DNA from 3 places in the Streptomyces sp. NBC_01520 genome. Region 2 is predicted to be linked to each of the others. Evidence: riboswitches for the same ligand, from Rfam matches in the RefSeq annotation. Region 2 holds a riboswitch; each other region holds the start of a gene.
What was found. A riboswitch is a leader RNA that binds a small molecule or an ion and turns the genes downstream of it on or off. The one in region 2 is predicted to bind thiamine pyrophosphate.
Positions count from the first base shown of each region.

Region 1 (10,581 bases), 3.7 Mb from region 2:
CGTACGCCCACCCCAAGGCCGTCGAACTCGCCGAGCGGCTCGCGGACTACGCTCCGGGCGACCTCAACAAGGTCTTCTTCACCACGGGCGGCGGCGAGGCCGTGGAGACGGCCTGGAAGCTGGCCAAGCAGTACTTCAAGCTCAAGGGCAAGCCGACCAAGTACAAGGTCATCTCGCGTGCGGTCGCCTATCACGGCACCCCGCAGGGCGCCCTGTCGATCACCGGACTGCCCGCGCTCAAGGCCCCGTTCGAGCCGCTGGTGCCCGGCGCGCACAAGGTGCCGAACACCAACATCTACCGCGCGCCCCTCTTCGGCGACGACCCGGAGGCCTTCGGCCGCTGGGCCGCCGACCAGATCGAGCAGGAGATCCTCTTCGAGGGCGCGGACACCGTCGCGGCCGTCTTCCTGGAGCCCGTGCAGAACGCCGGCGGCTGCTTCCCGCCGCCGCCCGGATACTTCCAGCGGGTGCGCGAGATATGCGACCGGCACGACGTGCTGCTCGTCTCCGACGAGGTCATCTGCGCCTTCGGCCGGCTGGGCACGATGTTCGCGTGCGACAAGTTCGGCTACGTACCGGACATGATCACCTGCGCCAAGGGCATGACGTCGGGCTACTCCCCCATCGGCGCCTGCATCATCTCCGACCGGCTGGCCGAGCCGTTCTACGAGGGCGGCAACACCTTCCTGCACGGCTACACCTTCGGCGGCCACCCGGTCTCCGCCGCGGTCGGTCTCGCCAACCTCGACATCTTCGAGCGCGAGGGCCTCAACCAGCACGTCCTGGACAACGAGAACGCCTTCCTGACCACGCTGCGGAAGCTGCACGACCTGCCGATCGTCGGCGACGTCCGCGGCAACGGTTTCTTCTACGGCATCGAGCTGGTGAAGGACAAGGCGACCAAGGAGACCTTCACCGACGAGGAGACCGAGCGCGTCCTGTACGGCTTCCTCTCCAAGGCGCTGTACGAGAACGGTCTGTACTGCCGGGCCGACGACCGCGGTGACCCGGTCGTCCAGCTCGCCCCGCCGCTGATCTCCGACCAGTCGACCTTCGACGAGATCGAGGGCATCCTGCGGGCCGTCCTGACGGAGGCCTGGACGAAGCTCTGACCGACGCCGCGGCCACCGGCAGCACCGCTTCCGGCAGTCATTTCATACGGTCCCTACGGCCCGGATCCACCCGTTCGAGTGAGAAGGGGTGGATCCGGGCCGCGTGCTGTCCCGACACCCCGGTCCGACTCCCTAGCGTGCCGAGTGACCGATCGGCCCTGTCTTCGTTCCCCCGATCGGGGGACGGGAAATCTGATCTGAACCGAGGTGTACGCCATGGTGGCCCCGCCGGACAACGACGTGATCTGGGCTCGTTCCCTGCACCACACCCACAACGGATCCCCGGGGCTCGGTGGTGTCTCCCTCGGGGTCCGCGACAGCGAGGTCCTCGCCGTGACCGGTCCGCGCGGGAGCGGCAAGACGACGCTGCTGCACTGCCTCTCCGGCCAGTTGGTGCCCCAGCAGGGCGAGGTCTGGTTCAACAGCGTCCCCGTGCACACCATGGGCCCGCGGCTGCGCGAAAAGCTGCGCCGCGACCGGTTCGCCTGGATCGCCGCCGAACCCCAGCTCGTACCGGAGCTGACCACCTGGGAGAACGCGGCCCTGCCCCTGCTGCTGCGGGGCGTCTCGCACCGGGCGGCGAAGAAGGCGGCGACGGAGTGGCTGGAGCGCCTGGACATCGGCGCACTCGCCAGGAAACGGCCGCACACCCTGCTCCAGGCACAGCGGCAGCGGGTCTCCGTGGCCCGTGCGCTGACCGCCGCACCGACCGTGCTCTTCGCGGACGAGCCCACGGCGACGCTGCACCGGGCGGAGCGCTCACAGCTGCTGCGCACGCTCACCACGGCGGCCCGGTCCCACGGCATCACGGTCGTGCTCGCCACCCATGACGCGGAGGTCGCCACCCTCGCCGACCGTGCGGTCTCACTGCTCGACGGCCGCCGTGTCACCACCGTCGCCCTGCCCGCCGTGTCCGATCCGGAGGGCCGGTCGGCGTGCTCGCTCTCCGTCTGACCCGCGGATCCCGTCCCCTGGTCCTGATGCGGCGGCTGCTCCTCGCCGCGGCATCGGCCGGCGTCGGATTCCTGCTGCTGTGCACCCTGGGATACGCCTCCGGGCACCCGGCGCACACCTCCGGTTCCGTCCTGCGGCTGCTGTGGTGCGCCGTGCCGCTGGCCGCGACCGTCCAGTTCGCGGTCGCGGTCGCGCGGACGGACCCGAGCACCCGCCCGCGCCCAGGGCTCTTCGACGCCGGGCTCGGGCCGGTCCGGCTGACCGCGCTCGCGGCGGTCTCCACCGCGGTGTCCACCACGCTGGGTTCGATGGTGGCGCTGCTCTTCTTCCTCCACCTGCGGGGCGATCTGACGGGGCTGCCGTTCGACGGCGGCGCGGCCGAATTCCTGGGCGCGGGAACCCCGTTGCCGCTGGCCGCGGCGCTCACGCTGCTGGCCCTCGTGCCGCTGGTCTCGGCGGCGGCCAGTGGACTCGCCCTGCGTTCCCGGCCGGCCGCGCCGTCCGAGGCCCAGGAGACCGAGGACCTGCTCGCCCCGGCGCCCGCGCCGACGGGGCTGCCGTGGGGCGTGGCGCTCACCGCCGCAGGCCTGGCGGTCGAGGCGTACACGAGCCGCGGCTCGGCGGGCACCCCCTTCCCGCTGCCCGGCCGGCTCGACTCCACCCCGGCGGGCGTGCTGGCCGGCTGGACCCTCACCGCGATCGGTCTGGCCATGGCAGGTCCGGGCCTCACGTACCTGTGCGGGCGGCTGCTCCAGGCCGTGCGCCCCGGGGCCGTACGGCTGCTGGCCGGCCGGGTCCTGATGGACGAGGCGTCCCGGATCGGGCGGCCGCTCGGGGTTGTCTGCGCGGTGGTGTCCGGGGTGATCGCGGCCTCGGTGCTGTACACCGGAGGCCCGCGCCCCTTCGGCCCCCTCACCGCGCTCGGCGCCGCACTCGTCCTGGGCTGCACCCTGGCGACGCTCCTGACCTCCGCCCTGGAGGCGAAGCAGGCCCGGGCCCGAACGGCCGGGACCCTGCTGCGGATGGGCGCTCCGGCCTCCGCCCTGCGCACCGCCACCGCCCTGCGCGCGGCGATGCTGCTGGTCGTGTTCGCCCCGCTGACCTGGGTGATCGCGGAGCTGGCTGCGCTGCCGCTGACGGGGTGACGGCCCTGTCGGCCGATCCGTAGCATGGCGGCGTGGAGAACCCGGACGAGAACACCTGCGCATCCGGCGTCGAGATCGAGACGCTCGCCGCTTTCGACCTGGCCGTCGCCGCAGGGACCCTGACAGGTCATCGGGTCCAGTCCGTCGACCTGACGGACCGCGGCGCGGCGCTGCTCGCGACCGACACCCGGGGCGCGGTCTTCCTCGGCTGCCGGATGGATTCCGGCGCGGAGGCGAAGATACGGGCGGACGGGGCCTTCGTCTTCCCGCCCGTGCCCGGGCTGCCCTTCGACCCGTACCGCGGTCTGCTCTACACCCCCGACGCGTTGTACGAGGGTCTCGCGGACGGTGGTTACGAGGTGACGCCCGACGCGCACGCGTACCGCTGGTTCCAGCGGACGAAGTCCGACGGTGACGTCTTCTCATCGATGCTGCGGGCGCTCCACGACGACGCGGTGTCCGACGCCCTGGACGAACACCTCACCGGTGCACGGGTGGTGGGTGTCATGGGCGGCCACGCGATGGCGCGCGGCACCGAGGCGTACCGGGAGGCCGCCGTGCTGGGCAGGGCCCTGGCCCGCAGTGGTCTGACCGTGGCGACGGGCGGTGGGCCGGGGGCCATGGAGGCCGCCAACCTGGGCGCCTACGCGGCACCGCACTCCGACGCGATGCTGGTCAAGGCCTGCGAACTCCTCGCCTCCACGCCGTCGTTCGACCCGTCGGTGACCGACTGGGCGACGGCGGCCTTCGCCGTACGGGAGCGCTGGCCCGCCGGGGGTTCCTCGGTCGCGATCCCCACGTGGTTCTACGGCCACGAGCCGCCGAACGCGTTCGCCGACCACATCGCCAAGTACTTCGCGAACGCCCTGCGCGAGGACGGGCTGCTGGCCCGCTCGACCGCGGGTGTGATCTTCCTGCCCGGCGCGGCCGGGACCGTGCAGGAGATCTTCGACAACACGACACCGAACTACTACGAGTCGCGTTCGGCCCCCACGCCGATGGTGCTGGTGGGCCGCGCGCACTGGACGGAGAAGCTGCCGGCCTGGCCGCTGCTGAGCGCGCTGGCGGCGGGCCGGGCGATGGAGTCACGCATCGCACTGGTCGACACGGTCGACGAGGCCCCGGAGGCGCTCGCCCGCCTGACCGGCTGACGCGCCGTCCTGCCGCCGATCCGGCGACCTGGTGACCCGCTGACCTGCTGACCCGCTGACCGTGAGGATCAGTGCGGGCCGGCCGGGGGCAGGACCACGGTCTCCGCCGCGTCGAACGTCACGCCGACCACGGCGCCCTCGTCCGGCGTGTCCCGCAGCCCGCACTCCGCCTCCAGGGCGGGCCCGTCGCCGGGGTGCAGGGTCACGGCGACATGGTGGCCCCGGAAGGTGCGCGGGCCCACGGTGCAGCGCAGCCCGGCCTCCGGCCCGCCGATCCGTACCCCGGCGGGCCGGACGAGCAGCTCGCACCGGCCGGCGGGCGAACCGTCCGGCACCGGCACCTTGCCCCAGACTGTGTCCGCGGAGGTGCCCGCCACCGTCGCCTCCACCACGTTGTCGAAGCCCAGGAAGCGGGCGACGAACGCGGACGCGGGCCGCTGCCAGACCTCCAGCGGGGTGCCCACCTGGGCGATCCGGCCGTCCCGCATGACCACCACCCGGTCGGCGAGGGCGAAGGCCTCGCCCTGGTCATGGGTGACCGCGAGCACCGTCGTACCCAGCCGGCCGAAGAGAGTGCGGAGTTCGACGACGAGGCGTTCGCGCAGGCTGCGGTCCAGCTGCCCCAGCGGCTCGTCCAGCATCAGCAGTTTCGGGCGGGGCGCCAGCGCGCGGGCGAGGGCCACACGCTGCTGCTCGCCGCCGGACAGGGCGGCGACGGCCCGGCGACCGGCGCCGGGCAGGCCGACCAGGTCGAGGAGTTCGTCGGCCCTGCGGTCACGCTCCGCGCGGGAGACTCCGTGCATCCGCAGCCCGAAGGCGACGTTCGCCCCGGCGTCCCGGTGCGGGAACAGCTGGTGGTCCTGGAACATCAGGCCGAGCCCGCGCCGGTGCACGGGCACCGAGGCCTGGTCGGCGCCGTCCAGGAGCACCCGTCCGCCGTCCAGCCGTTGCAGCCCGGCGACGACCCGCAACAGCGTCGACTTGCCGCTGCCGCTCGGACCCAGGACACAGACGATCTCGTGGTCGGCGACCTCCAGGTCCACAGCGTCCAGTGCGGTCCGCTCCCCGAAGCGGACCGTGGCCGAATCCAGTGCCAGCATCTAGAACTCCCCGGATCGGTCGGTACGGACACGTTCGAGCAGGAGCAGCGACACCGCGCAGACGAGCATCAGGATCGTGCTGAGGGCCATCGCCTGCCCGTAGTTGAGCTCGCCGGAGCGCCCCAGCAGCCGCGCGACCGCGACCGGCAGGGTCGGGTTGTCGGGGCGTGCGATGAACACCGTCGCGCCGAACTCGCCCAGCGACACGGCGAACGCGAACCCGGCGGCCACCAGCAGCGCCCGGCGCACCAGCGGCAGGTCGACCTCGCGCCAGGCCCGCAGCGGTGAGGCACCGAGCACCGCCGCCGCCTCCCGCAGCCGGCCGTCGACCGCCCGCAGGACGGGCAGCATGGTGCGTACGACGAAGGGGACGCCCACGAGCGCCTGGGCGAGCGGGACGAGGATCCAGGACGTACGCAGGTCGAACGGCGGTTCGTCGAGCGTGATCAGGAAGCCGAAGCCGACGGTGACCGCGGACACCCCGAGCGGCAGCATCAGCAGCGCGTCGAAGCCGCGCACCAGCGGTCCCGCCCGCCGGGTCAGGGCAGCGGCGGCGAGGCCGCCGATCACCAGGGCGATGCCGGTCGCGACCAGCGCGTACCGCAGCGAGTTCCCGATGGCTTCGAGCGGCGGGACCAGGAAGGTGGAGCCGCTCGCGTCGGCGGACTGCAGGGCGCGGTAGAAGCCGAAGCCGTATCCGCCGGAGGTGCCCAGGGAGCGTTCCACCAGCACGCCGAGCGGCACCACGATCAGCAGCAGGATCGTCAGCAGCACCCCGCCGAGCAGCGCCCGCTGCCCGAATCCGCGCGGCGGGCGGGCGGTCTGCGCCGGGTCGACCAGCTTCAGCGCCGTCTCCCTGCGCCGTACGGTCCAGGCATGTACGGCGAGGATCCCGCCGACCGCGGCGAACTGCACCAGGGTCAGCACGGCGGCCGTCGGCAGGTCGAGCAGCTGCGCGGTCTGCCGGTAGATCTCCACCTCCAGCGTGGAGTACGCGGGACCGCCGAGGATCTGGACGACTCCGAAGGAGGTGAACGTGAAGAGGAAGACCATCAGGGCGGCGGCGCCCACGGCCGGCGCCAGCGCGGGCAGGGTCACCCGCCGCCAGGCGGCGAGACGTCCGGCGCCGAGTACCCGGGCGGCCTCCTCCTGGCGGGGGTCGAGCTGCGACCACAGGCCGCCCACGGTCCGTACGACGACCGCGTAGTTGAAGAACACGTGGGCGAGGAGGATCGCCCAGACCGTGGTGTCGAGCCGGACGCCCCACAGTTCGTCGAGGAATCCGCCGCGCCCCAGCACCGCGAGGAACGCCGTGCCCACGACGACGGTCGGCAGGACGAACGGCACGGTCACGACGGCGCGCAGCAGGTTCTTGCCCGGGAAGTCGAACCGGGCGAAGACGTAGGCGCCCGGAAGCGCGATCAGCAGGGTGAGCCCGGTCGACGCGAGCGCCTGCCAGGTGGTGAACCAGAGGACGTCGGCGATGTCCGGCCGGCTCAGCACCTCGCCGATCCGGCCGAACTGCCAGACGCCGTCCGCCTTCAGCCCCCGGCCGACGATCGCGACGACGGGGTAGGCGAAGAACAGCGCGAAGAACGCGACGGGCAGGGCCATCAGGCCGAGCCGCGCCGCGTTCCCCCCGCGCGCGGGACGCGTGACTACTTCACGACGAGCGAGGACCATGACTGGACCCACTGCTCACGGTTCTTGGCGATCTTCTCCGGGGCCACCGTCGTCGGCTTGTCGACGGTCTCACCGAACTTCGTGAAGAGCTCCGGCAGCTTCGCGTCCTTCGCGACCGGGTTCACGAACATGTTCAGCGGCATGTCCTCCTGGAACTGCTTGCCGATCAGGAAGTCCAGCAGCGCCTTGCCTCCGGCCTCGTTCTTCGCACCGTCCAGCAGGCCCGCGAATTCGATCTGGCGGAAGCAGGTGCCGGTGGCGACCCCGGTGGGTGCCTCGGTGGGCTGCGGCTCGGCGTACAGCACCTCGACGGGCGGGCTGGAGGCGTAGGAGACGACGAGCGGCCGGTCGGCCTTGGTCTTCTTGCCGCCCGCGGAGCCGGAGAACTCCTCGTTGTACGCCTGCTCCCAGCCGTCTACGACCTTGACCCCGTTGCTCTTCAGCTTCTTCCAGTAGTCCTGGTAGCCGGTCTCGCCGTAGGTGGCGACCGTGCCGAGGAGGAAGCCGAGGCCGGGCGAGGAGGTCGCGGCGTTCTCGGTGACGAGGAGGTTCTTGTACGCGGGCTTCAGCAGGTCGTCGAAGGACTGCGGCGGGTCGAGCTTCTTGTCCGCGAAGTACTTCTTGTCGTAGTTGACGCAGATGTCACCGGTGTCGACGGGCGTGACGCGGTGCTCGGCGGTGTCGAGCTGGGTGTCCGCCGCGACCCGGTCGAGGCCCTTCGCCTCGTACGGCGTGAACAGACCGTTGTCCAGGGCGCGGGAGAGCAGCGTGTTGTCGACGCCGAAGAACACGTCGCCGCGCGGGGAGCCCTTGGTCAGGATCTCCTGGTTGAGCGCGGCACCGGCGTCACCGCTCTTCAGCACCTTGACCTCGTAACCGGTCTCTTTCGTGAACGCCTTCAGGACGGCGTCCGAGGCGTTGAAGGAGTCGTGGCTGACCAGGGTGACGGTCTTGGAGCCCTCGGAGCCCGAGGCGTCGTCGGTGCCGCCACAGCCGGCGAGCACGGTGACGCCGAGCGCGGCGGCGAGCGCCGTCGCGGCGTACTTCGTGGTGGTGTTCATGTGATTCCTCCTGGAGATGACCAGGAAGAGACGCGGCCCCGACCGCTCCGTGAGCGGGCAGGGCGCAACAGCTTGAGTACTGTCCGAACTTCCTACCCGGAATGACCCGGGCGAGGTTCAGAGGGTCTGCGGCCGACCTGTCCTCGGTGCCGCACTCTCAGCGCTGTGGCGCTCCCCTGTCGGAATATGAAGTTGATTTTCGGACCAGGCTACACCGGCCGATTCCGGCTGGTGAACCGGCCGTATCGGTGCGACGCGTCAGGCGTACCGGCGAGACGCACCGCTCTTTGGCGGCCCGGCCGACCGGGCTCCGCCTGACCGGTACGGCCCGGGCTCGCCGGGCCGTACCGGGTCTCAGCGCTCGGAGGCGGCGAGCTGTCCGCAGGCTCCGTCGATCTCCTGGCCCCGGGTGTCCCGGACCGTGACCGGCACGCCGTGGGCGGCGATCGCGTCGACGAACGCCTTCTCGTCCTCGGGCCGTGAAGCGGTCCACTTCGACCCGGGCGTCGGATTCAGCGGGATCAGGTTGACGTGGACCCGCTTGCCCTTGAGCAGCCGTCCCAGCCGGTCACCCCGCCACGCCTGGTCGTTGATGTCCCGGATCAGCGCGTACTCGATGGAGATGCGCCGGCCGGACTTGTCCGCGTACTCCCACGCCGCGTCCAGGACCTCCCGGACGTTCCAGCGGGTGTTCACGGGGACGAGGGTGTCACGCAGCTCGTCGTCGGGGGCGTGCAGCGAGACGGCGAGGCGGCACTTGAAGCCCTCGTCGGCGAAACGCAGCATGGCCGGCACCAGGCCCACCGTGGAGACGGTGATCCCGCGCTGCGAGAGTCCGAGGCCGTCCGGCTCCGGGTCCGTCAGCCGTCGGATCGCCCCGACCACCCGCTTGTAGTTGGCCAGGGGCTCGCCCATGCCCATGAAGACGATGTTGGACAGCCGCGCGGGTCCGCCCGGAACCTCGCCGTCGCGCAGCGCCCGCATCCCGTCCACGATCTGGTGCACGATCTCGGCGGTCGACAGATTGCGGTCGAGGCCGGCCTGCCCGGTCGCGCAGAACGGGCAGTTCATCCCGCACCCTGCCTGCGACGAGATGCACATAGTCACCCGGTCCGGATAGCGCATGAGGACGGACTCGACGAGCGTCCCGTCGTGCAGCTTCCAGAGCGTCTTACGGGTGGTGTCGTCGTCGCAGCTGATGTGGCGCACCACGGACATCAGGTCCGGGAACAGCGCCTCGGCGAGCTTCTCCCGCGACCCGGCCGGGATGTTGCTCCACTCGGCCGGGTCGTGCGCGTACCGCGCGAAGTAGTGCTGCGACAGCTGCTTGGCGCGGAAGGGCTTCTCGCCGGTCGCGGCGACTGCTTCCTTGCGCTCGTCGGGGGTGAGGTCGGCGAGGTGCCGCGGCGGCTGCTTGGCTCCGCGGGGCGCGACAAACTGGAGTTCTCCGGGCTTAGGCATGGTTCTTCCAGTGTCGCAGACATACGAGTAAGGGCCCGCCGCCCTGTGGACAACGGACCCTCAACCGAAAAACCGCAGGTCAGGCGGCATGCATACGGAGCCTGATCAGCTGGATCCGACGAACAGCACCAGCAGCAGCCAGACGACCGGCGCGGTCGGCAGCAGCGAGTCGAGCCGGTCCATGATGCCGCCGTGGCCCGGCAGGAGCGTGCCCATGTCCTTGATGCCGAGGTCCCGCTTGATCATGGACTCGCCCAGGTCGCCGAGCGTGGCGCTGGCCGCGACGGCGAGACCCAGCAGGAGCCCCTGCCACCAGCTGCCGTCGTCGATCAGGAACTGCATGCAGAGCGCGCCGGCGGCCATCGCGAAGCCGATCGCACCGAACAGGCCCTCGCGGGTCTTCCCGGGACTGATCCGAGGTGCCAGCTTGTGCGTGCCGAAGCGCCAGCCGACGGCGTACGCGCCGGTGTCGGCGACCACCGTGAGCAACAGGAAGGTCAGCACCCGCCACGAACCGTCGTCCGCGGTGAGCATCATGCTGACGAACGTCGCCAGGAACGGCACGTAGAACACGGCGAAGACACCGGCCGTGACGTCCTTGAGGTATCCCTCCGGAGGCTCCGTCATCCGCCAGACGAGGACCGCGAGCGCCGTGAGCGCCATGGCCACCCACGCACCCTCCGCGCCCCGCACGTAGCCGGCGACCACCATGGCGGCGCCACCGACGGCGAGCGGCACGAGAGGGGCGTTGATCCCCTTGCGTTCCTTGAGACGGGAGGTGAGTTCCCAGAGCCCCACCACCACCGCGAGCACGACGACACCGACGAAGACGGCCTTGACGATGAAGAGCGACCCGGCGACGAGCGCGCCGAGCCCGAGGCCGACCCCTATCGCGGCACGCAGATCACGCCCCG
Region 1 is NZ_CP109404.1:5,819,992-5,830,572, reverse strand. It holds gene OG524_RS26660 (aspartate aminotransferase family protein) at 1-1,112, shown strand, start outside; gene OG524_RS26655 (ABC transporter ATP-binding protein) at 1,329-2,066, shown strand; gene OG524_RS26650 (hypothetical protein) at 2,048-3,211, shown strand; gene OG524_RS26645 (LOG family protein) at 3,244-4,362, shown strand; gene OG524_RS26640 (ABC transporter ATP-binding protein) at 4,431-5,462, opposite strand; gene OG524_RS26635 (ABC transporter permease) at 5,463-7,076, opposite strand; gene OG524_RS26630 (thiamine ABC transporter substrate binding subunit) at 7,121-8,206, opposite strand; TPP riboswitch at 8,278-8,394, opposite strand; gene rlmN (23S rRNA (adenine(2503)-C(2))-methyltransferase RlmN) at 8,561-9,667, opposite strand; gene OG524_RS26620 (phosphatidate cytidylyltransferase) at 9,773-10,581, opposite strand, start outside.
Region 1: another riboswitch for thiamine pyrophosphate. It lies ahead of OG524_RS26630 (thiamine ABC transporter substrate binding subunit); the one in region 2 lies ahead of thiO (glycine oxidase ThiO).

Region 2 (10,581 bases):
TGGGCCGCCTGGTAGGCGCCCTGGCCGCTGTAGGTGTCCTGGGAGGGCTGCGCATAGCCGGTGTACGGGTCGTAGGCGGTGTACTGCGGCTGCTGTTCGTCCTGCTGCCGGTCCTCGCCGCCCCGGGCGCTGTGGGCGGTGTCGGTGTATATGCCGTACTGGCCGGTGTCGTCGGGCAGCGGCTGCGGCTCGTAGACCTCGGAGGCCGCGTTTCCGTGGGCCTGGGGGGCGGATTCCTCGTACTCCAGGCCGGAGACCTGGAGTACGGGCTCCTGGGTGGCGGACCGCTCGCCGCCACCGCGGCGACGGCGGCTCGCACCGGGGCTGCCGCCTATGGCCCAGCCGGTGGAGAAGCCCTTCCGGAAGGAGAGCGTCACATACGTCTGGCCCGTCGCGAAGGCGATCGCGCCGAGGGCGATCACCAGCACGGAGGGGATCAGCACACCGAGGACCACACCGAGGAAGCCTCCGAAGGCGAGCAGCCGCCAGCGCAGGCGTGCCTTGTACTGCAGCAGCACCTCGCCCAGCAGCCACAACGCCACGATGCCGAATGCGATGTAGAGGACCGTCCAGCCCACGCCCGCCCCCTCCTACGGCCACCGCCCCGGTTGGTGGCGGGTACGGCCGGTCACGACTGCTTGTGCAGTCCGAGATTCTCGTAGATCTCGAGCGTCGCCGTCGAGTTGTTGAGCGTGATGAAGTGCAGCCCCGGGACACCCTCGGAGAGCAACTTCGCGCAGAACTCCGTGGCGAACTCGATGCCAATGGAGCGTACAGCGGCGGGGTCGTCCTTGGCGGCGAGGATGCGGTCTTTCAGTGCCGGAGGCAGGGACGCGTTGCTGAGCTGGGCGAATCTTTCCAGCTGTTTGACGCTGGTGAGCGGCATAACTTCGGGAATCACCGGGGTTTCGCAACCCGCAGCGACCACACGGTCACGCATCTGCAGATAACTCTCCGGATGGAAGAACATCTGGGTGATCGCGTAATCGGCTCCGGCGCGGCACTTGTCCACGAAATTCCGGACGTCGGAGTCCCAGTCGGCCGACCGCGGGTGCATTTCGGGAAACGCCGCGACGCCGACGCAGAAATCGCCGGACTCCTTGATCAGCCGGACGAGGTCGGCGGCGTACCGCACCCCCTGCGGGTGCTCGACCCACTCGCCCATCGGGTCGCCGGGCGGGTCTCCGCGCACCGCGAGGATGTTGCGGATGCCGGCGTCGGCGTACTGCCCGACCATGTTGCGCAGTTCGGCGACGGAATGGTCGACGGCGGTGAGGTGCGCGACCGGGGTGAGCGTCGAGTCGGCGGCGATCTGCTGGGTCGCCCGTACCGTCCCGGCACGGGTCGAACCACCGGCCCCGTACGTCACTGAGACGAAACTCGGCCGCACCGCCTCGACCCGTCGCAGGGCGTTCCAGAGGTTCCGCTCGCCCTTTTCGGTCTTGGGCGCCCAGAACTCGAACGAGTACGACGTCTTGCCGGTCGCGAGCAGTTCACGCACGGTGCGGGCGTGATCCGTCCTGGTGGAAGGTGTGCCAAGGGCCATACCGCGAGGTTAACCAGGGCTCGGCGGTACCCCAACCGGACGGTGCGATTTGACCGGAATCAGATGATTGTTGTCCACCCTTCGGACAGAGGGCCGTACGGTGCGGCCCGCGGCGCGGTTCACGGGGCTGTCCACGGGTCCGGGAAGCCGGCTCCGGCTCAGACGGACCGGGCCCGGACGCGTGCGGCGAGCGCCGCGGCGGCTCCGGCCGGGTCGTCCACCTCCGTGATCGCCCGTACGACGACGACCCGGCGCGCTCCGGCGTCCAGCACCTCGTCCAGGTTGCCCGCGTCGATCCCGCCGATGGCGAACCACGGACGCGGCTGTCCGAGCGAGGCGGCGTAGCGCACGAGGCCGAGGCCCGGGGCGTGCCGGCCGGGCTTGGTCGGGGTGGGCCAGCAGGGGCCCGTGCAGAAGTAGTCGACGCCGGTCTCGGCGACGGCGGCGTCGACCTCGGACTCGGCGTGGGTGGAGCGGCCGACGATCACGTCGCCGCCGAGGACGGCGCGGGCGGCGGGCACCGGCAGATCGCCCTGCCCGAGGTGCAGGACGTCGGAGCCGATGGCGTGGGCGACGTCGGCCCGGTCGTTCACCGCGAGGAGCTTGCCGTGGCGCTTGCAGGCGTCTGCGAACACCGCGAGGTGGTCGAGTTCCTCCGCGGCCTCCATCCCCTTGTCGCGCAGCTGGACGATGTCCACGCCGGAGGTGAGCACGGCGTCGAGGAAGTCGGGCAGGTCGCCCTGCCGCTTCCGGGCGTCCGTGCACAGGTAGAGCCGGGCGTCGGAGAGCTGCGCGCGAGGCGTGGACATGTGGTGTTCCCCCGTCGGTACATCGGTGGTCGGTGGAGCCGTGACAGCGGGGTGCGGGCCGTGTCCTTCACGGCCCGCACCCCGCTCACGGTCGTACGGTCAGACGGCGAGCGCCTGGGCCCGGCGCTTCACCTCCGTACCGCGATTCTCACTCAGGGCCTGCGCGGGTGTTCCGGGCAGGCTGGGGTCGGAGGTGAAGAGCCATTCCAGCATCTCTTCGTCCTTGTAGCCGTCGTCCCTCAGGAGCGTCAGGGTCCCTGCGAGACCCTTGACCACCTTGTCGCCGTCGATGAAGGCGGCAGGCACCTGGAGCGCGCGGTTCTCACCACGTCGTACGGCGATCAGCTGGCCCTCCTTGACCAGCTGGCGTACACGCGTCACCTCGACATCGAGCATTTCCGCGATGTCGGGAAGGTGGAGCCATGCGGGGACGAGAGCATCGATCTTTGCGTCAATCTCGGTCACAGGGACAAGCGTGCCATCCCGGACCGACAGCCGGTAGCCGGGCCGACCGTACGGGGGCACGCCGCGTCCCGGAGCGTCGCCGGTTCCGGCGGCACGGAGCAGGTTCCTAGAGCGTCGCCGACTTCAGCGGCACGGAGGGGTCGGCGGCTCGTTCCGGATCGATCCGCGCCCCGGCCTCGACGAGTCTGCGCCCCTGGGCGAGGTCGCGCGGTCTGCCGACGGCCAGCACCGCGACCAGGACGCCCTCCCGCAGCCAGCAGACCGTCCAGGACGCCTCGGCGGGGTCGCCCCGCCACAGCAGCGTGTCGGCACCCCGGTGGTGGCCGGCGTACTGCACGAAGCGGTCGAACTGCTCGGACCAGAAGTAGGGCACCGGGTCGTACGCCCGCGGCCGGCCGTCGGCCACGGCGGCGGCGACCGTCCGGGGCCCCTGGAGGGCGTTGTCCCAGTGGTGGACGAGCAGCCGCTCGCCGTAGCGGGCGGAGGGGAAGGACGCGCAGTCGCCCACGGCGTACACGTCGGGCAGCGAGGTGCGCAGGTACCCGTCGGCGGTGACCGAGCCGTCCGGGCCCCGTGCGATGCCGGAGCCGGCCAGCCAGCCGGTGGCCGGCCGGGCACCGATGCCCACGACCACCGCACCGGCGGGGAGCACCCGGCCGTCCGTCAGGTGGACGGCGCCCGGTTCGACGCGGGCGACCCGGGCGCCGGTGAGGAGTTCGGCTCCGCTCCCGGCGTACCAGGCGGCCATCGGGGCGGCGACCTCGGCGGGCAGGGTGCCCGCGAGGGGACGCCCGGCGGCTTCGACGACGGTGACCGCGCAGCCGGCCGCGCGGGCCGCGGTGGTGAACTCGGCACCGATCCAGCCGGCTCCGACGACCACGATGTCGTGCTGTCTCTCCAGTACGGGCCGCAGCCGTTCGGCGTCGTCCAGGGTGCGCAGCAGATGGACGCCCGGGACGCCCTCCGAGCCGGGCAGGACGACGGGTTCGGCCCCCGTGGCGAGGACCAGGACGTCGTACGGGACGGGCCCGTCCGGGGTGTCCAGCTCGTGCGCGGCGGCGCGCAGGCCGGTCACGCCGAGGCCCAGGCGCAGCGTGATGTCCAGCGCCTCGAAGTCGACGTCGAAGGCGGAGTCCTCCGCGCTGCCGAGCAGGACGGCCTTGGACAGCGGCGGCCGGTCGTACGGTTGGTGCGGCTCGGCGCCGATCAGGGTGACGGGACCCGTGAAGCCCTGTTCCCGCAGGGCCACGGCCGTCTGTACGCCGGCCATGCCCGCGCCGACGATCACGACACGGCGTGGCCGCTCCCCCGCTGTCCGGTCCCGCGTCTGCTCGCTCACCCGCCCACCCTAATCACCTGACACGCCGTCAGGCCGGGAGCTCCTCCACCACGCTCGTCCCGCTGCCCTCCTGGGACTCCCACTCCCAGCGCTCGTCCAGCCGCACCCTGCCGTCGGGAAGCTCCGTGACGACCGAGACGCAGTGCCCGCCGGAGGTCGTCCCGTCCCGCTTCAGCTGGACGTACCGGAAGTCCAGCGTGTCCGCGTCCCGGGTGCCGACGAGGTGGCCGCGGACGACGTCACCGCCCGCGTACTCGGCCCAGATCCGCCCCTCCCGCTCGTGGTACGTGAAGCGGGTGCGGGTGCCGACCTGGCCGGGGGCCTGGTCGGCGACCGGTGCGAGGACGAGTCCGTCGAGTGAACGGGCCACGGTGGCTGCTCCCTTACTGGCCGTGGGCGGCGGGGTCTAGGCTGGCCACCGTAAGGCACTCGCGGGAGCCCGGACGCACCGGGCTGAGAGGGAGGCTGACCGGCCTCCGACCGTACGAACCTGATCCGGGTCATGCCGGCGAAGGGAGGGGCTGGACGCCCATGCGCATCTGCGGGAACACCTCCGACGTCCTGGTCGTCGGGGGCGGGATCATCGGTCTGGTCACCGCGTGGCGGTCGGCCCAGCATGGTCTGTCCACGGCGGTGGTGGACCCCGAGCCCGGCGGCGGGGCCGCCGGGGTCGCGGCCGGGATGCTGGCCGCCGTCACCGAACTGCACTACGGCGAGCAGATGCTGCTCGGTCTCAACGTCGCCTCCGCCGCGCGCTATCCGGCGTTCGTGGCCGAGCTGGAGGAAGCGGCAGGCCGGGAAACCGGCTTCCGCGCCTGCGGCACGCTGGCGGTCGCCCTGGACTCCGACGACCGCGCCCATCTGCGGGAGCTGCACGCCCTGCAGCAGCGTTCGGGGCTGGAGTCCGAGTGGCTCAGCGGACGCGAGTGCCGCCGCCTGGAACCGATGCTCGCCCCGGGGGTACGCGGCGGGCTGCGGGTCGACGGCGACCACCAGGTGGATCCCCGGCGGCTGGCCTCGGCCCTGGTCACCGCGTGCGAGCGGGCCGGGGTGGTCTTCCACCGGGCCTGGGCACGGCGGCTCTCCGTCACGGGCGGCCGGGCGACGGGCCTCGTCCTGGCCGACGGCTCGGAGGTGTCCGCCGGCCAGGTCGTGCTGGCCGGCGGCAGCCTGAGCGGCCGGCTCGAAGGACTGCCCGAGGCGGTCGCACCACCGGTCCGCCCGGTCAAGGGGCAGGTGCTGCGGCTGACCGTGCCGCCCACGTACGCCCCCTTCCTCAGCCGGACCGTGCGGGCCGTGGTGCGCGGCAGCCATGTCTACCTCGTGCCCCGCGCCGACGGCGAGCTGGTCGTGGGCGCCACCAGTGAGGAAATGGGCTGGGACACCACGGTCACCGCGGGCGGGGTCTACGAACTCCTGCGTGACGCCCACGAGTTGGTGCCAGGCATCACCGAACTGCCGTTGACGGAGACCCGGGCCGGACTGCGCCCCGCGTCGCCGGACAACGCCCCGCTGCTGGGCCCGACCGCGCTGCCCGGCCTGCACCTCGCCACCGGCCACCACCGCAACGGGGTGCTACTGACACCCGTCACCGGCGATGTGATGGCCCAGGTACTGACCACCGGCGAACTGCCCGAGGTGGCCCGCCCCTTCACGCCCGACCGCTTCGGCCCGTCCTGCGAAGCCCTCTCCCCCGCGCCCCAGGAGCAGCCCGCATGACAGAGCCCGTGCCCACCGCGGCACCCGCCACGGCGCCCGAGCCGCTGCCCGTTCCCGTGTCCGTGCCGGATCCCGATTCGGTGTCCGTGCCGGTTTCCGATTCGGTGTCCGTCTCCGTCAACGGGGAGCGCCGCGACGTGCCCGCCGGGACCTCGCTGGACGCCTTGGTCGCGACCCTGACCGCCGCGCACTCGGGGGTCGCGGCGGCGGTCAACGAGGCCGTCGTCCCGCGCGGCCGGTGGTCCGCCACCGTGCTCGCCGACGGCGACCGTGTCGAGGTCCTCACCGCTGTCCAGGGAGGCTGACCGTGTCCGACGACCTCTTCACCCTCGGCTCCACCGTCTTCTCCTCCCGGCTGATCATGGGAACGGGCGGGGCGCCGAGCCTCGACGTGCTGGAGCGCTCCCTGATCGCGTCGGGCACCGAGCTGACCACCGTGGCGATGCGCCGGCTCGACCCGACCGTGCGGGGCTCGGTGCTCTCCGTCCTGGAACGGCTCTCCGTCCGCGTCCTGCCGAACACCGCGGGCTGTTTCACCGCGGGCGAGGCCGTGCTGACCGCCCGGCTCGCCCGGGAGGCGCTGGGCACCGACTGGATCAAGCTGGAGGTCGTGGCCGACGAGCGGACCCTGCTGCCCGACCCGATCGAGCTGCTGGACGCCGCCGAGGTCCTGGTGGACGACGGGTTCACCGTCCTGCCGTACACCAACGACGACCCGGTCCTGGCCCGGAAGCTCCAGGACGTGGGGTGCGCGGCGGTCATGCCGCTCGGCTCTCCCATCGGTTCCGGGCTGGGCATCCGCAACCCGCACAACTTCCAGCTGATCGTCGAGCAGGCCGGGGTTCCGGTGATCCTGGACGCCGGTGCCGGGACGGCCTCGGACGCGGCGCTGGCGATGGAGCTGGGCTGCGACGCCGTGATGCTCGCCTCGGCGGTGACCCGGGCCCAGGAACCGGAGCTGATGGCCGCGGCGATGCGGCACGCGGTGGAAGGCGGGCGCCTGGCGTACCGGGCGGGCCGGATCCCGCGGCGCCACTTCGCCGAGGCGTCCTCGCCGGCGGGGGGCCGGGCGGTGCTGGATCCGGAGCGCCCGGCCTTCTGACCTCCGTGTCCGGGTGACCGCCCCGTCACGACTCACGCATGTCCCTGTCACGGCTCGGCTCCAGAACGGCCCCGGGGCACCCGGGGCCGTCCGCCGTGTCCGTGGCGGCTCGTAGACTCGACCCGTGGATACGACCCTCCAGGACCCCCTCGTCGGGCAGCTGCTCGACGGCCGCTACCGCATCGATGCGCGCATCGCCGTCGGCGGTATGGCCACGGTCTACCGGGCCCTGGACACCCGGCTGGACCGGGTGCTCGCCCTCAAGGTCATGCACCCCGCGCTGGCGACGGACGCGGCGTTCGTCGAGCGCTTCATCCGTGAGGCCAAGTCCGTGGCCCGGCTCGCGCACCCCAACGTGGTGGCGGTCTTCGACCAGGGCGCCCAGGGGGCGTACGTCTACCTGGCGATGGAGTACGTCGCTGGGTGCACGCTGCGCGACGTACTGCGCGAGCGCGGGGCCCTGCAGCCCCGGGCCGCGCTGGACATCCTGGAGCCGGTCCTGGCCGCGCTCGGCGCCGCGCACCGGGCGGGTTTCGTGCACCGCGACATGAAGCCGGAGAACGTCCTGATCGGGGACGACGGCCGGGTGAAGGTCGCCGACTTCGGTCTGGTCCGGGCGGTGGGCACCGTCACGGACACCACGGGTTCGCTGCTGGGGACGGTGTCGTACCTCGCCCCCGAGCAGATCGAGCACGGCACGGCCGACACCCGTTCCGACGTGTACGCCTGCGGTGTCGTGCTGTACGAGATGCTGACGGGTGGCAAGCCGCACACCGGCGGCACCGCCGCCCAGGTCATCTACCAGCACCTCAACGAGGACGTGCCGGCCCCGTCCGGTGCCGTTCCCGGCCTGGCGGCCGGACTGGACGCCCTGGTGGCGGTCGCCACGGCCCGCGGCCCCGAGGTCCGGCCCGAGGACGCGGTGGCCCTGCTGGCCAGGTCGCGCGAGGTGCGGGCGGCCCTCACCGAGGAGCAGCTGGACGCGGTGCCCCCGCAGGCCCGCGCGGAGACGCATGACGCCGCCGAGGACCGTACGAGCGTGATCCCGCGGGTGATCCCTGCCGGTCAGGGCACCGCGCACCACACGAGCCGGCTGGAGATGCCGCCCCTGCCGCCGGAGTCGCGGCGCGGTGGGCCCGGACGCTTCGCGGCGGTTCCCCGGCGCGGGCTGATTGCCGCGCTGGTCGGTCTCCTGCTGGTGCTCGGGGTCGGCGCGGGTGTCTGGTACATCAACGCGGGGCAGTTCACCCACGTCCCGTCCCTCCTGGGCCAGACCCAGAAGGCGGCGGAGGGGCGCCTCTCGGACGCGGGTCTCGACCTCAAGGGCGTCGAGCGCGCCTACAGCGACACGGTGAAGCGCGGCACGGTGATCAGCAGCGCTCCCGGCTCGGGCGAGCGGATCCGGGGCAACGACGCGGTGAAGCTGGTGGTGTCGCGCGGTCCGGAGATCGTGAAGGTGCCCGACATCGAGGGCCTCTCCGTCCCCGACGCCCGGCGTGAGCTGAAGCAGGCGGGCCTGGAGCAGGGCATGGTGACCCGGGAGTTCGACGAGGAGGTCGTGCGGGGGGACGTGATCCGTACGGATCCCGCCGTCGGCGCCGAGCGGCATGCCGGATCCGCGGTCGCGCTGGTCGTCAGCAAGGGCAGCCCGGTCGACGTCCCCGACGTCACGGGGCTCAACGTCGAGGACGCCACGGCCGCGCTGGACGAGGCGGGTCTCAAGGCCGAGGTGCTGCCCGGCCGGGTCAATTCGCCCCAGGTCGCGGGCGATGTCGCCGAGCAGACGCCCGGCAGCGGCCAGGAGGCGGCCGAGGGCGACACCGTCGAGCTCACGGTCTCCAAGGGGCCGAGGATGCTCGACGTCCCCGATGTGACCGGGCAGGACGTCGACGCGGCCCGCGACGCACTGGAGGAGGCGGGCTTCGAGGTCGAGGTTGACCGGCCGTTCCTCTCCTTCAGCGACACGATCGCGAGCCAGTCGGTCGAGGGCGGCCGGAAGGCCGCCGAGGGCTCCACGATCACGATCAGAACCAAGGGTCTCTAGAACACATGCGCAATCCTGTAGGCGGGCACGTCCCGGTGGCCGGCGGACTCGCCAAGGTCGGCCTCGACTACGCGCGGGAGCTCGCGGCGGAGGCCGTGCAGGTCTTCGTCGCCAATCCGCGCGGCTGGGCGACCCCGACCGGCAATCCGGCGCAGGACGACCTGTTCCGCGCGGAGTGCGCGGCTGCGGAGATCCCGGCGTACGTCCACGCCCCGTACCTGATCAATTTCGGCTCGCACACCGAGGCGACCGTGGAGAGGTCCGTCGAGTCGCTGCGGCACTCGCTGCGCCGGGCCAGGGCGATCGGCGCCCTGGGGGTGGTGGTGCACACCGGGTCGGCGACCGGCGGCCGGCCGAGGGCCGAGGCCCTCGCGCAGGTGCGCGCGCACATGAGGCCGCTGCTGGACGAGCTGACCCATGACGACGACCCCTTCCTGCTGCTGGAGTCGACCGCCGGACAGGGCTTCTCGCTCTGTTCGCGGACCTGGGACTTCGGCCCGTACTTCGAGGCCCTGGACTCCCATCCCAAGCTGGGCGTCTGCCTGGACACCTGCCACATCTACGCGGCCGGTCACGACCTGACGGGTCCGGCCGGCATGCGGCAGACCCTGGACCTGCTGGTGGAGACGGTCGGCGAGGGCCGGCTGAAGCTGATCCACGCCAACGACTCCAAGGACGTGGTGGGGGCCCACAAGGACCGGCACGAGAACATCGGCGCCGGTCACATCGGCGCCGAGCCGTTCCGTGAGCTGTTCGCGCATCCCGCGACCGACGGGGTGCCGCTGATCATCGAGACGCCCGGCGGCAAGGAGGGGCACGCGGCGGACGTGGCGCGCCTGAAGGAGCTCCGGGGCGGCGCCGCCCTTCGGTAACCCCGAGGGAATACCCTAGGGGGGTATACGGTTCGTATGGATGTCAGGAACCTCGCGATCCGGCCCTGGGGGTATTCATGCAGCACGACTCGCACCACGGCAGGCACGACCACGCGGGCGGCGCCGCGAGCTGGGCCATGGCCGCCCGGGCCACCCTGCACTGCCTCACCGGCTGTGCGATCGGCGAGGTCCTGGGCATGGTGATCGGCACCGCGCTCGGCTGGGGCAACACACAGACGATGGTGCTCGCGATCGTCCTGGCGTTCTTCTTCGGTTACGCGCTGACGCTGCGCGGAATCCTGGGCTCCGGGGTCGGTCTCCGCACGGCCGTCCGGGTGGCCCTGGCCGCCGACACCCTGTCCATCGCCGTGATGGAACTGATCGACAACGGGGTGATCGCCCTGTGGCCGGGGGCGATGGACGCCCATCTGTCGGACGTGAAGTTCTGGGCGGTGCTGGCCATCGCACTGGTTGCCGCGTTCGTCGTCACGACACCGGTCAACAAGTGGATGATCGGCCGCGGCAAGGGCCACGCCGTGGTGCACGCGTACCACCACTGAGGCGGTCCGGCACTCCGGGATCAGAGCTCGGGGCCGTCCCCGGGCTCTTCCTGGTAGGAGTAGCGCTGCTCACTCCACGGGTCGCCGATGTTGTGGTAGCCGCGCTCCTCCCAGAAGCCACGGCG
Region 2 is NZ_CP109404.1:2,126,228-2,136,808, forward strand. It holds gene OG524_RS09640 (hypothetical protein) at 1-578, opposite strand, end outside; gene metF (methylenetetrahydrofolate reductase [NAD(P)H]) at 629-1,546, opposite strand; gene thiE (thiamine phosphate synthase) at 1,705-2,355, opposite strand; gene OG524_RS09655 (Rv2175c family DNA-binding protein) at 2,455-2,820, opposite strand; gene OG524_RS09660 (NAD(P)/FAD-dependent oxidoreductase) at 2,927-4,159, opposite strand; gene OG524_RS09665 (hypothetical protein) at 4,188-4,529, opposite strand; TPP riboswitch at 4,581-4,693, shown strand; gene thiO (glycine oxidase ThiO) at 4,691-5,878, shown strand; gene thiS (sulfur carrier protein ThiS) at 5,875-6,183, shown strand; gene OG524_RS09680 (thiazole synthase) at 6,186-6,980, shown strand; gene pknB (Stk1 family PASTA domain-containing Ser/Thr kinase) at 7,105-9,024, shown strand; gene OG524_RS09690 (deoxyribonuclease IV) at 9,030-9,896, shown strand; gene OG524_RS09695 (DUF4396 domain-containing protein) at 9,974-10,456, shown strand; gene OG524_RS09700 (sulfite oxidase-like oxidoreductase) at 10,477-10,581, opposite strand, start outside.

Region 3 (10,581 bases), 2.0 Mb from region 2:
GCACCACCAGCACGTCCTTGGGCACCCGGTCCAGGAAGCGCTCCAGCTCCGCCCGGCGCACCACGGTGCCCGTCGGGTTGTTCGGGTTGCAGACGAAGATCAGGCGCGTGCGGTCGGTGATCGCGTCCGCCATCGCGTCGAGGTCGTGCACATCACCGTCGGTCAGCGGCACCTTGACCGACGTGGCTCCGCTGACCTGCGTGATGATCGGGTACGCCTCGAAGGAGCGCCAGGCGTAGATGACCTCGTCACCCGGCCCCGAGGTGGCCTGCAGCAGCTGCTGCGCGACGCCGACCGAACCGGTGCCGGTGGCGAGATGCGCGAGGGGCACCCCGAATCGGTCGGCCAGCTCGTTCATCAGGCCGGTGCACGCCATGTCCGGGTACCGGTTGAAGTGGGCGGCCGCGGCGAGTGCCGACTCCATCACCCCCGGCAGCGGGGGGTACGGGTTCTCGTTGGAGGACAGCTTGAAGGCAACCGGCCCTTCGGCCGACGCCGGCTTCCCCGGCACATAGGCAGGGACGCCGTCCAGCTCGGCGCGCAGCTTGGGGCTCGTCTCGCTCACCGCAGGTCCTCCTCGACCATCCGCACATCAATACTGCTCACCTTATGAGGATTGGGCGCCCCTGCGAATGGCCCGGTGCCGAAATCGTCCTCCATGCGGCGAAGCGCCGGTCGCACGGTGGGCCCGGCCCGGCCTCCGGAGGGGGAGCGCTGCCCGTCCTGTCGCGCGCCGGTGGCTCACTCCGTGGCGCGCATCCCCCGAAAAGGTGAGTTGAGACCTCTTCGAGACATGAACCATTTAGCAGGTTCATGCGCGCCGATGCATGACACATCGGCGTCCAGGCCACCAACGCCCTTGATTTGCAAGGCATTTAGCCTTTAGTGATCATGCAGAAACGTGCCTCTCAATGGGTGCATATGCGCCCGTCCCCACCCCCCACCGGAGCCCTACTATCGGCTCGCCATGACAGCAGCAGGGAAGCACCAGGTGAGCCGGACAGAGACACCCCGGCGCAGCGGCCGGCCGGGACGGGCCGGCATTCGGGATGTTGCCGCAGCGGCCGGAGTCTCCATCACGACTGTCTCCGACGCGCTCAACGGCAAGGGCAGGCTCCCGGATGCCACCCGCCGCCATGTCCGCGAGGTCGCCGAGCGGCTGGGCTATCGCCCGTCCGCCGCGGCCCGAACCCTCCGTACCGGCAAATCGGGGCTCATCGGCCTGACCGTGACCACGTACGGGGACGAACCTTTCACCTTCACCGAATTCGCGTACTTCGCGGAGATGGCGAGAGCCGCCACCTCGGCGGCGCTCGCCCGCGGCTACGCCCTCGTCATCCTGCCCGCCACCTCACGCCACGACGTCTGGTCGAACGTCGCACTCGACGGCACGGTCGTCATCGACCCCTCCGACCAGGACCCCGTGGTCACCGAACTCGTCCGGCAGGGCCTGCCGGTGGTGTCCGACGGCCGCCCGGCCGGGACCCTGCCCGTCACCGCCTGGGTCGACAACGACCACCGGGCGGCCGTACTCGACCTCCTCGACCATCTCGCCGCCGCGGGAGCCCGCCGTATCGGGCTGCTGACCGGCACCACCACCGACACGTACACCCGTCTCTCCACCACCGCCTACCTCCACTGGTGCGAGCGGGTCGGCCAGGATCCGGTCTACGAGTCCTACCCGGCCCACGACCCCTGCGCGGGCGCGGTCGCCGCCGACCGCCTCCTCGCCCGCCCGGACCGCCCTGACGCCGTCTACGGGCTCTTCGACCCCAACGGGACCGACCTCCTGGCCGCGGCCCGCCGCTACGGCCTGCGGGTCCCCGAGGACCTGCTGCTGGTCTGCTGCAGCGAGTCCACCGTGTACGCGTCGACCGAGCCGCCCATCACGACGCTCTCGCTCAAACCGCGCAGGATCGGCACGGCGGTCGTCCAGCTTCTCATCGACGCCATCGAAGGGGTCGAGCACGACGGTCCGGTGGAGCAGGTGATACCGACGGAACTCATCGTCCGGACCTCCTCGCAACGGCGTCCGCCCCGCACCACGGTCAGCGCACCACGCTCACCCGCAGGGGACTGATCGGATTAATCCGGATCAAACGGTTGGTGAACCATGTGTGCGCCCGGATTCACCACCCCTGGTGCGTCACACAGCACGATCCGCATTCCTATGATGGGCGCACGACACCGCGGACCACCTCTACCAGGCACGGCCCGTCAGGTGTACGGCTGCGCGACGGTGGTGGAGGGGTCGATGACTCAGGGGGCCGGTCAGGGACCCGTAGTGCGGACAGCGACGTTGCGCGACTTCCGCGTACCGCCGTATGCGCAGGCGCCGTTGTCGCCCCTGCCGCATCCCGGCAGCGCCTCCGTGGGCGACGAGCCCCCGGAGGGGTACACGCCGACCGCGCGCGATCTTCCGGTGATCAACCGCGGGGACACCGTTCAGGTGCGGACCGTGCCGGAGCCGCGGCCGGTCGCCGACGGTGAGCGCGGGCCGCTGTACGTCGTCGGAGACGTGCACGGCTATCTGGACGAGCTCCTGGCGGCGCTCGGCGAGCAGGGTCTCGTGGACGCCGACGGCCGCTGGGCCGCCGGCAACACCAGGCTGTGGTTCCTCGGCGACTTCACCGATCGCGGTCCGGACGGCATCGGTGTCATCGACCTCGTCATGCGGCTCTCCGCGGAGGCGGCCGCGGCCGGCGGGTACTGCAAGGCCCTGATGGGCAACCACGAGCTGCTGCTCATCGGCGCGAAGAGGTTCGGCGACACCCCGGTGAACTCCGGCGCGGGAACCGCCACCTTCCAGGCCGCCTGGCTGCTCAACGGCGGCCAGAAGACCGACATGGAGCGGCTCCAGGACGTCCACCTCCAGTGGATGGCCCGGCTGGACGCGGTGGTGGAGGAGGACGGGCATCTGCTGATGCACTCCGACACCACGGCGTACCTTGACTACGGGTCCACCATCGAGGACGTCAACGACACGGTGCACGCCATTCTCACGCGGAACGACGCCGACGAGTGCTGGGACCTCTTCCGTAAGCTCACCAAGCGGTTCGCCTTCCGTGACGAGGGCGGTGCCGACGCCGTGCGCGAACTCATGTCGACGTACGGTGGCCGGCGCGTCGTCCATGGTCACAGCCCCATTCCGTATCTTCTCGGCGAGGTCGGATCGGAGGAGGGCGAGGACAGCGCCCGCCCCGCGGTGGACGGTCCGCACGTGTACGCGGACGGGCTGGCCATCGCGATGGACGGCGGAGTGACCATGGCCGGAAAGCTGTTGGTCGTCGAACTTCCCCTGCATGACTGACGAATGCCGGGGAAGACGCATCGCGACCTGACAACGCCGTTTGCTGGGCCTATTTCCGGAAACCCCCTGTCACCCCGTGCGGTAGGCGCTCTACCATCGGCGTATCAGTAGCAGGCTCTCCTCCGTTTCCGCCCGATCGCCCGGCCCACGCGGTCGATCAGGCCCTACGGAGCATCGGGGGATGCAGATGAAAAGCGCTCCGCACCTGCTGGCCGAGGACCGCCCCGAATACGAGCGGATCCTCGCCGACGCGCTGCGTCACGCTCACGAACGCCCGGATCTGGACGGGGTCGGGGACCGGCTCAACACGGAACAGCTGCGGACCATGGCGCTGAACGCCACGGCCCTGATCACCGCGGCCGCCGCCACCGAGTACGAGTACTACGTGAAGGTCCGCGGCGAACTGCGCAGACCGTCGGACCCGACGGACCCCGAGTCCGTCCTCCGGCCCGGCACGGACGAGGCCGACCGGACGGGCGCGGGCACCCTCGCGGTGATCACCGCGCTGGCTCCCGTCCTCGCGGGGACCGCGGCCCTGATATTCCTGCTCGTCGGCTATCTCCTGAAGGCCTTCAGCCCCGCCCTGGCCTTCGCCGGCACCATGGTCGCCGCCGGTTGGTTCTTCGCGGCCGCCGCCGCCGCGGCCATTCTGGTCGCCGCGACAGGACTCCTCGTCACCGCGCTGCGCAACGGTGCCACGGCCCTGTCGGCACCGGACGAGGAGGGCGAGCTGCCCGAGGACGTGGCACGGGCCAGGGAGGCCTGGCGCCACGCCCTGCTGGAGCGCGGCATCCTGCCCTTCCTGCGGGACGCCCTGGCCGACCCGACCGCGGGGCCCGCCGCACGGACCCCGCACCGTTCACCGAACCGCATCCCGAAGATCGGCTACAGCAGTCCGGACTTCTCCGGGCCGCAGGACGGCCCCTCGGCGGGGCCGCGTCCCACCTTCACCAGCCCCGACTTCACCAGTCCGGACTTCGGCGGCCCCGAGCACCGGCCGGAGTGATCCGGCCGGTCGGGTCGGAGCCGGTGCCCGATCCGGGTCCGGAACGGTCACGGCCGGCCGGTCTGTCCGCCCTTCCGGCATCCTGCGTCGGCCCGTACCACCGCCGACGGCAGAGGCCGGGGCAGCTCGCAGCTGCGCCCGGCCTCTGCCGTCGGCGTGCGGTGCTCCGACCCTGTCGGAGCGTCCCGTCAGACTCCCTGCGGAGCCAGCTTGGGGTTGGCGCCGTACTCGTTCGGCTCCTGCGCACCCTCGAGGCACATGAAGACGAGAAGGATGATGCCGCCGACGAGCGGGACGAAGGCGATCAGGAACCACCAGCCGGAGCGACCCGTGTCGTGCAGGCGGCGCACGATGACGGCGAGCGAGGGGACCAGGGTGGCGAGGATGTAGATGCCGTACGGGATCTGGCTCTCGATGGCGACGCCGAGCCCAGCCAGGACCACGGCCACGATCGCGTTGAAGAGCAGGAACATCCAGTACTCCTTGCGGCGCGCACGCCCGCTGAAGCCCGCGTAGTTCTTGAGTACGGCCAGGTACCAGTTCACTGCGATTCCCTCCCCTGGCGCCCCCGTTCGGGACGCACACCTTTTCGGCCAAGCACAGCGGAAGGTAAGGCACGGATAAGGAGCCGGTCAAGCGCAGGAAGACGCCCGGCGAAACGTACATCTACCTGCCGCACTTCCGTGTCCTTACCGTCTCCGAACACCGCCTGAAACCAAGGCAGGACAGGGTCTAACGCCTCAAATAGGCCATTGACAACGCGATCCGGGATTTATGCGTACAGCTCGATGAACAGCCCAACGGCGCTGTCCCCGGGGCATGTTGCCCAGGACAGCACCGTTGAACACACCCACGCGCACCCCGCCCGGCGGACGCCTGACGGACGCGCCGGACTCAGTCCGCGATCGGCAGGTAGACCCTGTTGCCGGCCGCCGCGAACTCCTTGGACTTCTCCGCCATCCCCGCCTCGATGTCGGCCTGTTCGTCCCCGTGCTCCCGCCGGATGTCGTGGGAGATCTTCATCGAGCAGAACTTGGGGCCGCACATCGAGCAGAAGTGCGCGGTCTTCGCCGGCTCGGCAGGCAGCGTCTCGTCATGGAACTCCCGTGCCGTGTCCGGGTCGAGCGCCAGGTTGAACTGGTCCTCCCAGCGGAACTCGAACCGGGCGTCCGACAACGCGTCGTCCCACTCCTGCGCCCCGGGGTGCCCCTTGGCGAGGTCCGCCGCGTGTGCGGCGATCTTGTAGGTGATGACGCCCGTCTTCACGTCGTCCCGGTTGGGCAGCCCCAGGTGCTCCTTGGGCGTGACATAGCAGAGCATCGCCGTACCCCACCAGGCGATCATGGCCGCACCGATGCCCGAGGTGATGTGGTCGTACGCGGGCGCGACATCGGTGGTCAGCGGGCCGAGCGTGTAGAACGGCGCCTCCTCGCAGATCTCCTGCTGGAGGTCGATGTTCTCCTTGATCTTGTGCATCGGGACGTGCCCGGGGCCCTCGATCATCGTCTGGACACCGAACCGCTTGGCCACGGAGTTGAGCTCGCCGAGCGTCCGCAGTTCGGCGAACTGCGCCTCGTCGTTGGCGTCGGCGATGGACCCGGGGCGCAGTCCGTCACCGAGCGAGTACGTCACGTCGTAGGCCGCGAGAATCTCGCAGAGCTCCTCGAAGTGCTCGTAGAGGAACGACTCCTTGTGATGCGCGAGGCACCACGCCGCCATGATCGAGCCACCGCGGGAGACGATGCCGGTCTTGCGACGGGCGGTCAGCGGGACGTACGGAAGACGGACACCGGCGTGCACCGTCATGTAGTCGACGCCCTGTTCGGCCTGCTCGATGACGGTGTCCTTGTAGATCTCCCAGGTCAGTTCCTCCGCCCGGCCGTCGACCTTCTCGAGGGCCTGGTAGAGGGGAACGGTGCCGATGGGCACGGGGGAGTTGCGCAGGACCCACTCACGGGTGGTGTGGATGTTGCGGCCGGTGGACAGGTCCATGACCGTGTCGGCACCCCACTTGGTGGCCCACGTCATCTTGTCCACCTCCTCCTCGATGGAGGAAGTGACCGCGGAGTTGCCGATGTTCGCGTTGACCTTCACCAGGAACCGCTTACCGATGATCATCGGCTCGATCTCCGGGTGGTTGACGTTGGCCGGCAGGACCGCCCGGCCCGCCGCGATCTCCTCACGCACGACCTCCGGTCCGATGTTCTCCCGGATCGCCACGTACTCCATCTCCGGGGTGATCTCCCCCCGGCGGGCGTACGCGAGCTGCGTGACCGGCTGTCCGTCGCGGCTGCGGCGAGGCTGCCGGGGGCGGCCGGGGAAGACCGCGTCGAGGTTGCGCAGGCCACCTCGCGGGGAGGTGTGCTTGAGCCCGTCGTCCTCGGGACGCGCGGGCCGGCCCGCGTACTCCTCGGTGTCCCCGCGCGCGATGATCCAGTTCTCCCGCAGTGGGGCGAGACCGCGGCGGACATCGGTCTCGGTGGTGGGATCGGTGTACGGCCCCGACGTGTCGTACAGCGTCACGTCCTTGCCGTTGGTCAGGTGCACCTGACGGACCGGCACCCGGAGGTCCGGGCGCGAGCCCTGGACGTATCCCTTGTGCCAGCCGATGGACTTCCCGGCCTCGCCGTCCGCCGCAATCCGGTCGTTCTGCGCATTCTGCTTCGAGGCAGGCGTACGTGCGTCCGCTGTGGTCATGAGACCTACTCCCTACGCCGGCATTACCCGGTAACAGGTTCGTCGGTCGGCGCAGCGTGTCCCGTACGGATGTACGGAGGTCAGCGCCCTCTCAGCCCGGTGCTCCGAGCTCCCGCGTGTGCAAAGGTGACCCCACGCTAGCGTCCCTTCTGGCGTGCTGGCCAGAGGGCCTCCCCGTTGTTGGGATGATCGCCGGGTGACGTCCCCCCGAAGCGCCCCCGAACCCCACGGCCCCGCATCCGGCAGCACCGAGAGTCATGCGCACGGCCACTCACACAGCCACGGCCCTGCCGCGCCCGTGTCCAAGCACCTGCGCAAGGTCATCGCGGCCGTGCTGATCCCGTTCGCCACCGCGGTCCTCGTCGGTCTCGTGGCGTTCTGGCCCGGCGGCACCCCCGACCACGAGCGCACCGGCGTCGGTTTCGACCGGCAGACCCAGGACGGCAAGGTGGTGAAGGTCGTCGACGTCGACTGTGCGGCCGTGAACGCCGCTCAGGTGCCACCGACCGGCGACACCTCGACGCCCTCGGGGCGCGAGGCCGTCAACGAGCAGTCGGGGGAGTGCAAGAAGGCCACGGTCGAGGTGACGACCGGTGACGAGAAGGGCCGTACGTTCGTCGAAGTCATCCAGCCCGACGCCCCCAGGCAACTGCGGGAGGGACAGGGAGTGGTCGTGGCGTACGCGCCCGACGCGCCCCGCGACCTGCAGTACTCGGTGACGGATGTGGACCGCTCGGTCCCGATGGCCCTGCTGGCGGGCCTCTTCGCACTCGCGGTGATCGTGGTGGGCAGGATGCGCGGGCTGATGGCACTGATCGCGCTGGCGGTGTCGTTCGCCGTGCTGACCCTGTTCATCCTGCCGGCGATCCTGCAGGGTTCGAACCCGCTGGTGGTGGCGGTGATCGGGGCCAGCGCCATCATGCTGATCGCGCTCTACACCTGCCACGGGCTGAGCGCCCGCACGTCCGTCGCCGTCATCGGGACGCTCATCTCCCTGCTGCTGATCGGGCTGCTGGGTTCATTCTTCACCGGCTGGGCGGGCCTCAGCGGCAACACGGACGACAACACCGGTCTGATCCACGGCCTGTATCCGGAGATCGACATGAGCGGCCTGCTGCTGGCCGGCATCATCATCGGCTCGCTCGGTGTGCTCGACGACGTGACCGTCACCCAGACGTCGGCGGTCTGGGAACTGCACCAGGCGGACCCGGCGATGGGCGTACGCGGCCTCTACCGGGCGGGCATCAGAATCGGCCGTGACCACATCGCCTCGGTCGTCAATACGCTCGTCCTCGCCTACGCGGGCGCGGCGCTGCCCCTGCTGCTGCTCTTCTCGATCGCCCGGAGCAGTGTCGGGACGGTGGCCAACAGCGAGCTGGTCGCGATGGAGATCGTCCGGACCCTGGTCGGATCGATCGGGCTGGTCGCCTCGGTGCCGGTGACGACGGTGCTCGCGGCCCTGGTGGTCTCCGCGGACCGCACGGGGCTCGGCGCGGAAGCCGGAGCTCCTGCACCCGTGCGGACCGGGAGGGGCCGACGCCGTAAGGCATGAAAGCGGACGCCGGACACACATCCCGGATCGCCGTTCGCCGTGGTCCGCCGCCCGGACGAAGGGCTTGCTCGGCCGAGGATCCCATGCCCTCGGCCAGGGCTCCCCGTTCGTCAGCCGGCGTTCTGCTCCTTGGCGAGGATGCGGCCGAGAGCCTCTTCGAGGCTGCCGTCGAAGTCACCCAGCGTGTGCTCCTGTCCCAGTGGCACCAGCTTGTCCGTCCGGTCGAGGAACGCCACGAGGGGGGCCGTGCCTGCGCGGAAGAGCGCACGGTCCGTGCCGACCTGGAGGCGGATGTGTACGTCCGAGAGCCCTTCGGGCTCGGTCGGACCGATGTGCACATCACCGTCGCCGCTCGGGCTGTTGAGACCGTCGAGCAGCAGCTCACGGCCGAATGCCCAGGTGACGGGGGCGTCACCGGGCAGGTGGAAGGTCATCCGGATCGCGTACGGATCGCTCACCTCGTACCGGAGCTCCACCGGAATACGGAACGAAAGCTCCTCGGAGACGAGGAAGCTCATCATGACCTCTGCTTGAACCGACTCGCGCATCGTTCAACCCCGCAGTAGATGAATCTGGCCAGGAATGATCCCCCATGGCCCTATTGACGCCATCGTGGTGCACGCGATAGCAGATCACAAGGAGTGATTTTTCAGATACTGATAGAGAACACGAACGAGCGCAAGAGGGTAGTCACTTCGCAGCGTAGTTGTTCGACTGCGGCGAGCAACCGTTCCTCTTGGTCCAGGGGTAGCGAAACAGCCATCGCCGCCACGGCGGGACCCACAGTGATCGGAATGGCCGCACAGACCGTTCCCAGCACGTATTCCTGTCGCTCGATGACAGGTTCCGTACGTTTCATCGATCGGAGCCGGTCGAGGAACATGTCACGGTCCCGCACGGAGTAGCGCGTCAGCTGTTGGACCGGGTGCCGGTCCAGATAGTCCTCGCGCGCCTTCTCGTCGAGCTGGGCCAGCAGGCACTGCCCAAGCGCGTGGGCATGGCCCGTCTCCCTGAAGGAGGCCCACTCGTCCACGGCGGGAGCGGCGGGCGTATCGGCCACCGCGATGATCTCGATCTCCCCCTCCCTGAAGAGGGCGCAGTACACAGGCGTACCGATGACGTCCGCCCAGTGCGCGAGCGAGTCGACGATCACACCGGGGCGGGCGATCGGCGGCCTGCCACCGGCCAGGCGCTCGGCAGCGGCGCCGAACAGGAAGACGCCGTTCTCCCTGCGGAGATAGCCCTCATGGGTCAGGGTGCGCAGCAGGTGGTAGGCCGTGGGAAGGGGAAGCCCCGCTTCCCGCGCGAGCTGTTTCGCGGGCGCCCCGTCCCGATGGGTGCCCACAGCCTCCAGCAGCCTCAACGCCCGTTGAACCGAACCGATCAACGTCGGGGCAGCGGGACTCGATGCCGTGGTCACAGGTCACCCCCAGGCATGGTGACGGGCGTTCAGCCCTCCCGCGGGGGCCGCCCCCGCGGGCCCGCCGCGAGCCTGAGGTCCGGAGACCGGACGGTCGCACAAACCACTGAGCAGATTGGTGACGGACCGTCACTTCTCAGCTGGCGGCAGCGGTACGCCACTGTATCGGCACGTTCCGTCACGAGTGAGGTTTCGTCCTGGACTTAACTCAGCTGGGCTAATCGCCATATCGCCGGACTGCCGTCCACCCGTCGGACCGTGCGTGATCCGGCGTCCGCCCGCGTTGCTACCAGTCGCTGCGGGAGGACGACGCCATGAACTTCCGTACGAGGAAGACCACACCACCGACCAGCACGACGAAGATCAGCACCTTGAACAGCAGACCGATGACGAACCCGACCACGCTGGCGATCAGACCGCCGAACACGACGATCGCGATGAGAGGCACCGCGACCCACTTCACCCACCAGGGCATCCCCGCGAAAATCTCCCGCACGGCCATCGCCTTACCTCGTCTCTGTGAGTTCCTGCCTCGATGCTAAAGGCGTCGGGCGGGCCGGCGGAGAGCCGGTAGCCCTTGAAGTCCCCTGATCGAT
Region 3 is NZ_CP109404.1:4,125,091-4,135,671, reverse strand. It holds gene hisC (histidinol-phosphate transaminase) at 1-565, opposite strand, end outside; gene OG524_RS18550 (LacI family DNA-binding transcriptional regulator) at 968-2,080, shown strand; gene OG524_RS18545 (metallophosphoesterase) at 2,255-3,310, shown strand; gene OG524_RS18540 (hypothetical protein) at 3,492-4,316, shown strand; gene OG524_RS18535 (DUF805 domain-containing protein) at 4,505-4,861, opposite strand; gene thiC (phosphomethylpyrimidine synthase ThiC) at 5,211-7,013, opposite strand; TPP riboswitch at 7,006-7,139, opposite strand; gene OG524_RS18525 (YibE/F family protein) at 7,210-8,565, shown strand; gene OG524_RS18520 (SsgA family sporulation/cell division regulator) at 8,676-9,113, opposite strand; gene OG524_RS18515 (IclR family transcriptional regulator) at 9,215-9,985, opposite strand; gene OG524_RS18510 (DUF5326 family protein) at 10,272-10,481, opposite strand.
Region 3: another riboswitch for thiamine pyrophosphate. It lies ahead of thiC (phosphomethylpyrimidine synthase ThiC); the one in region 2 lies ahead of thiO (glycine oxidase ThiO).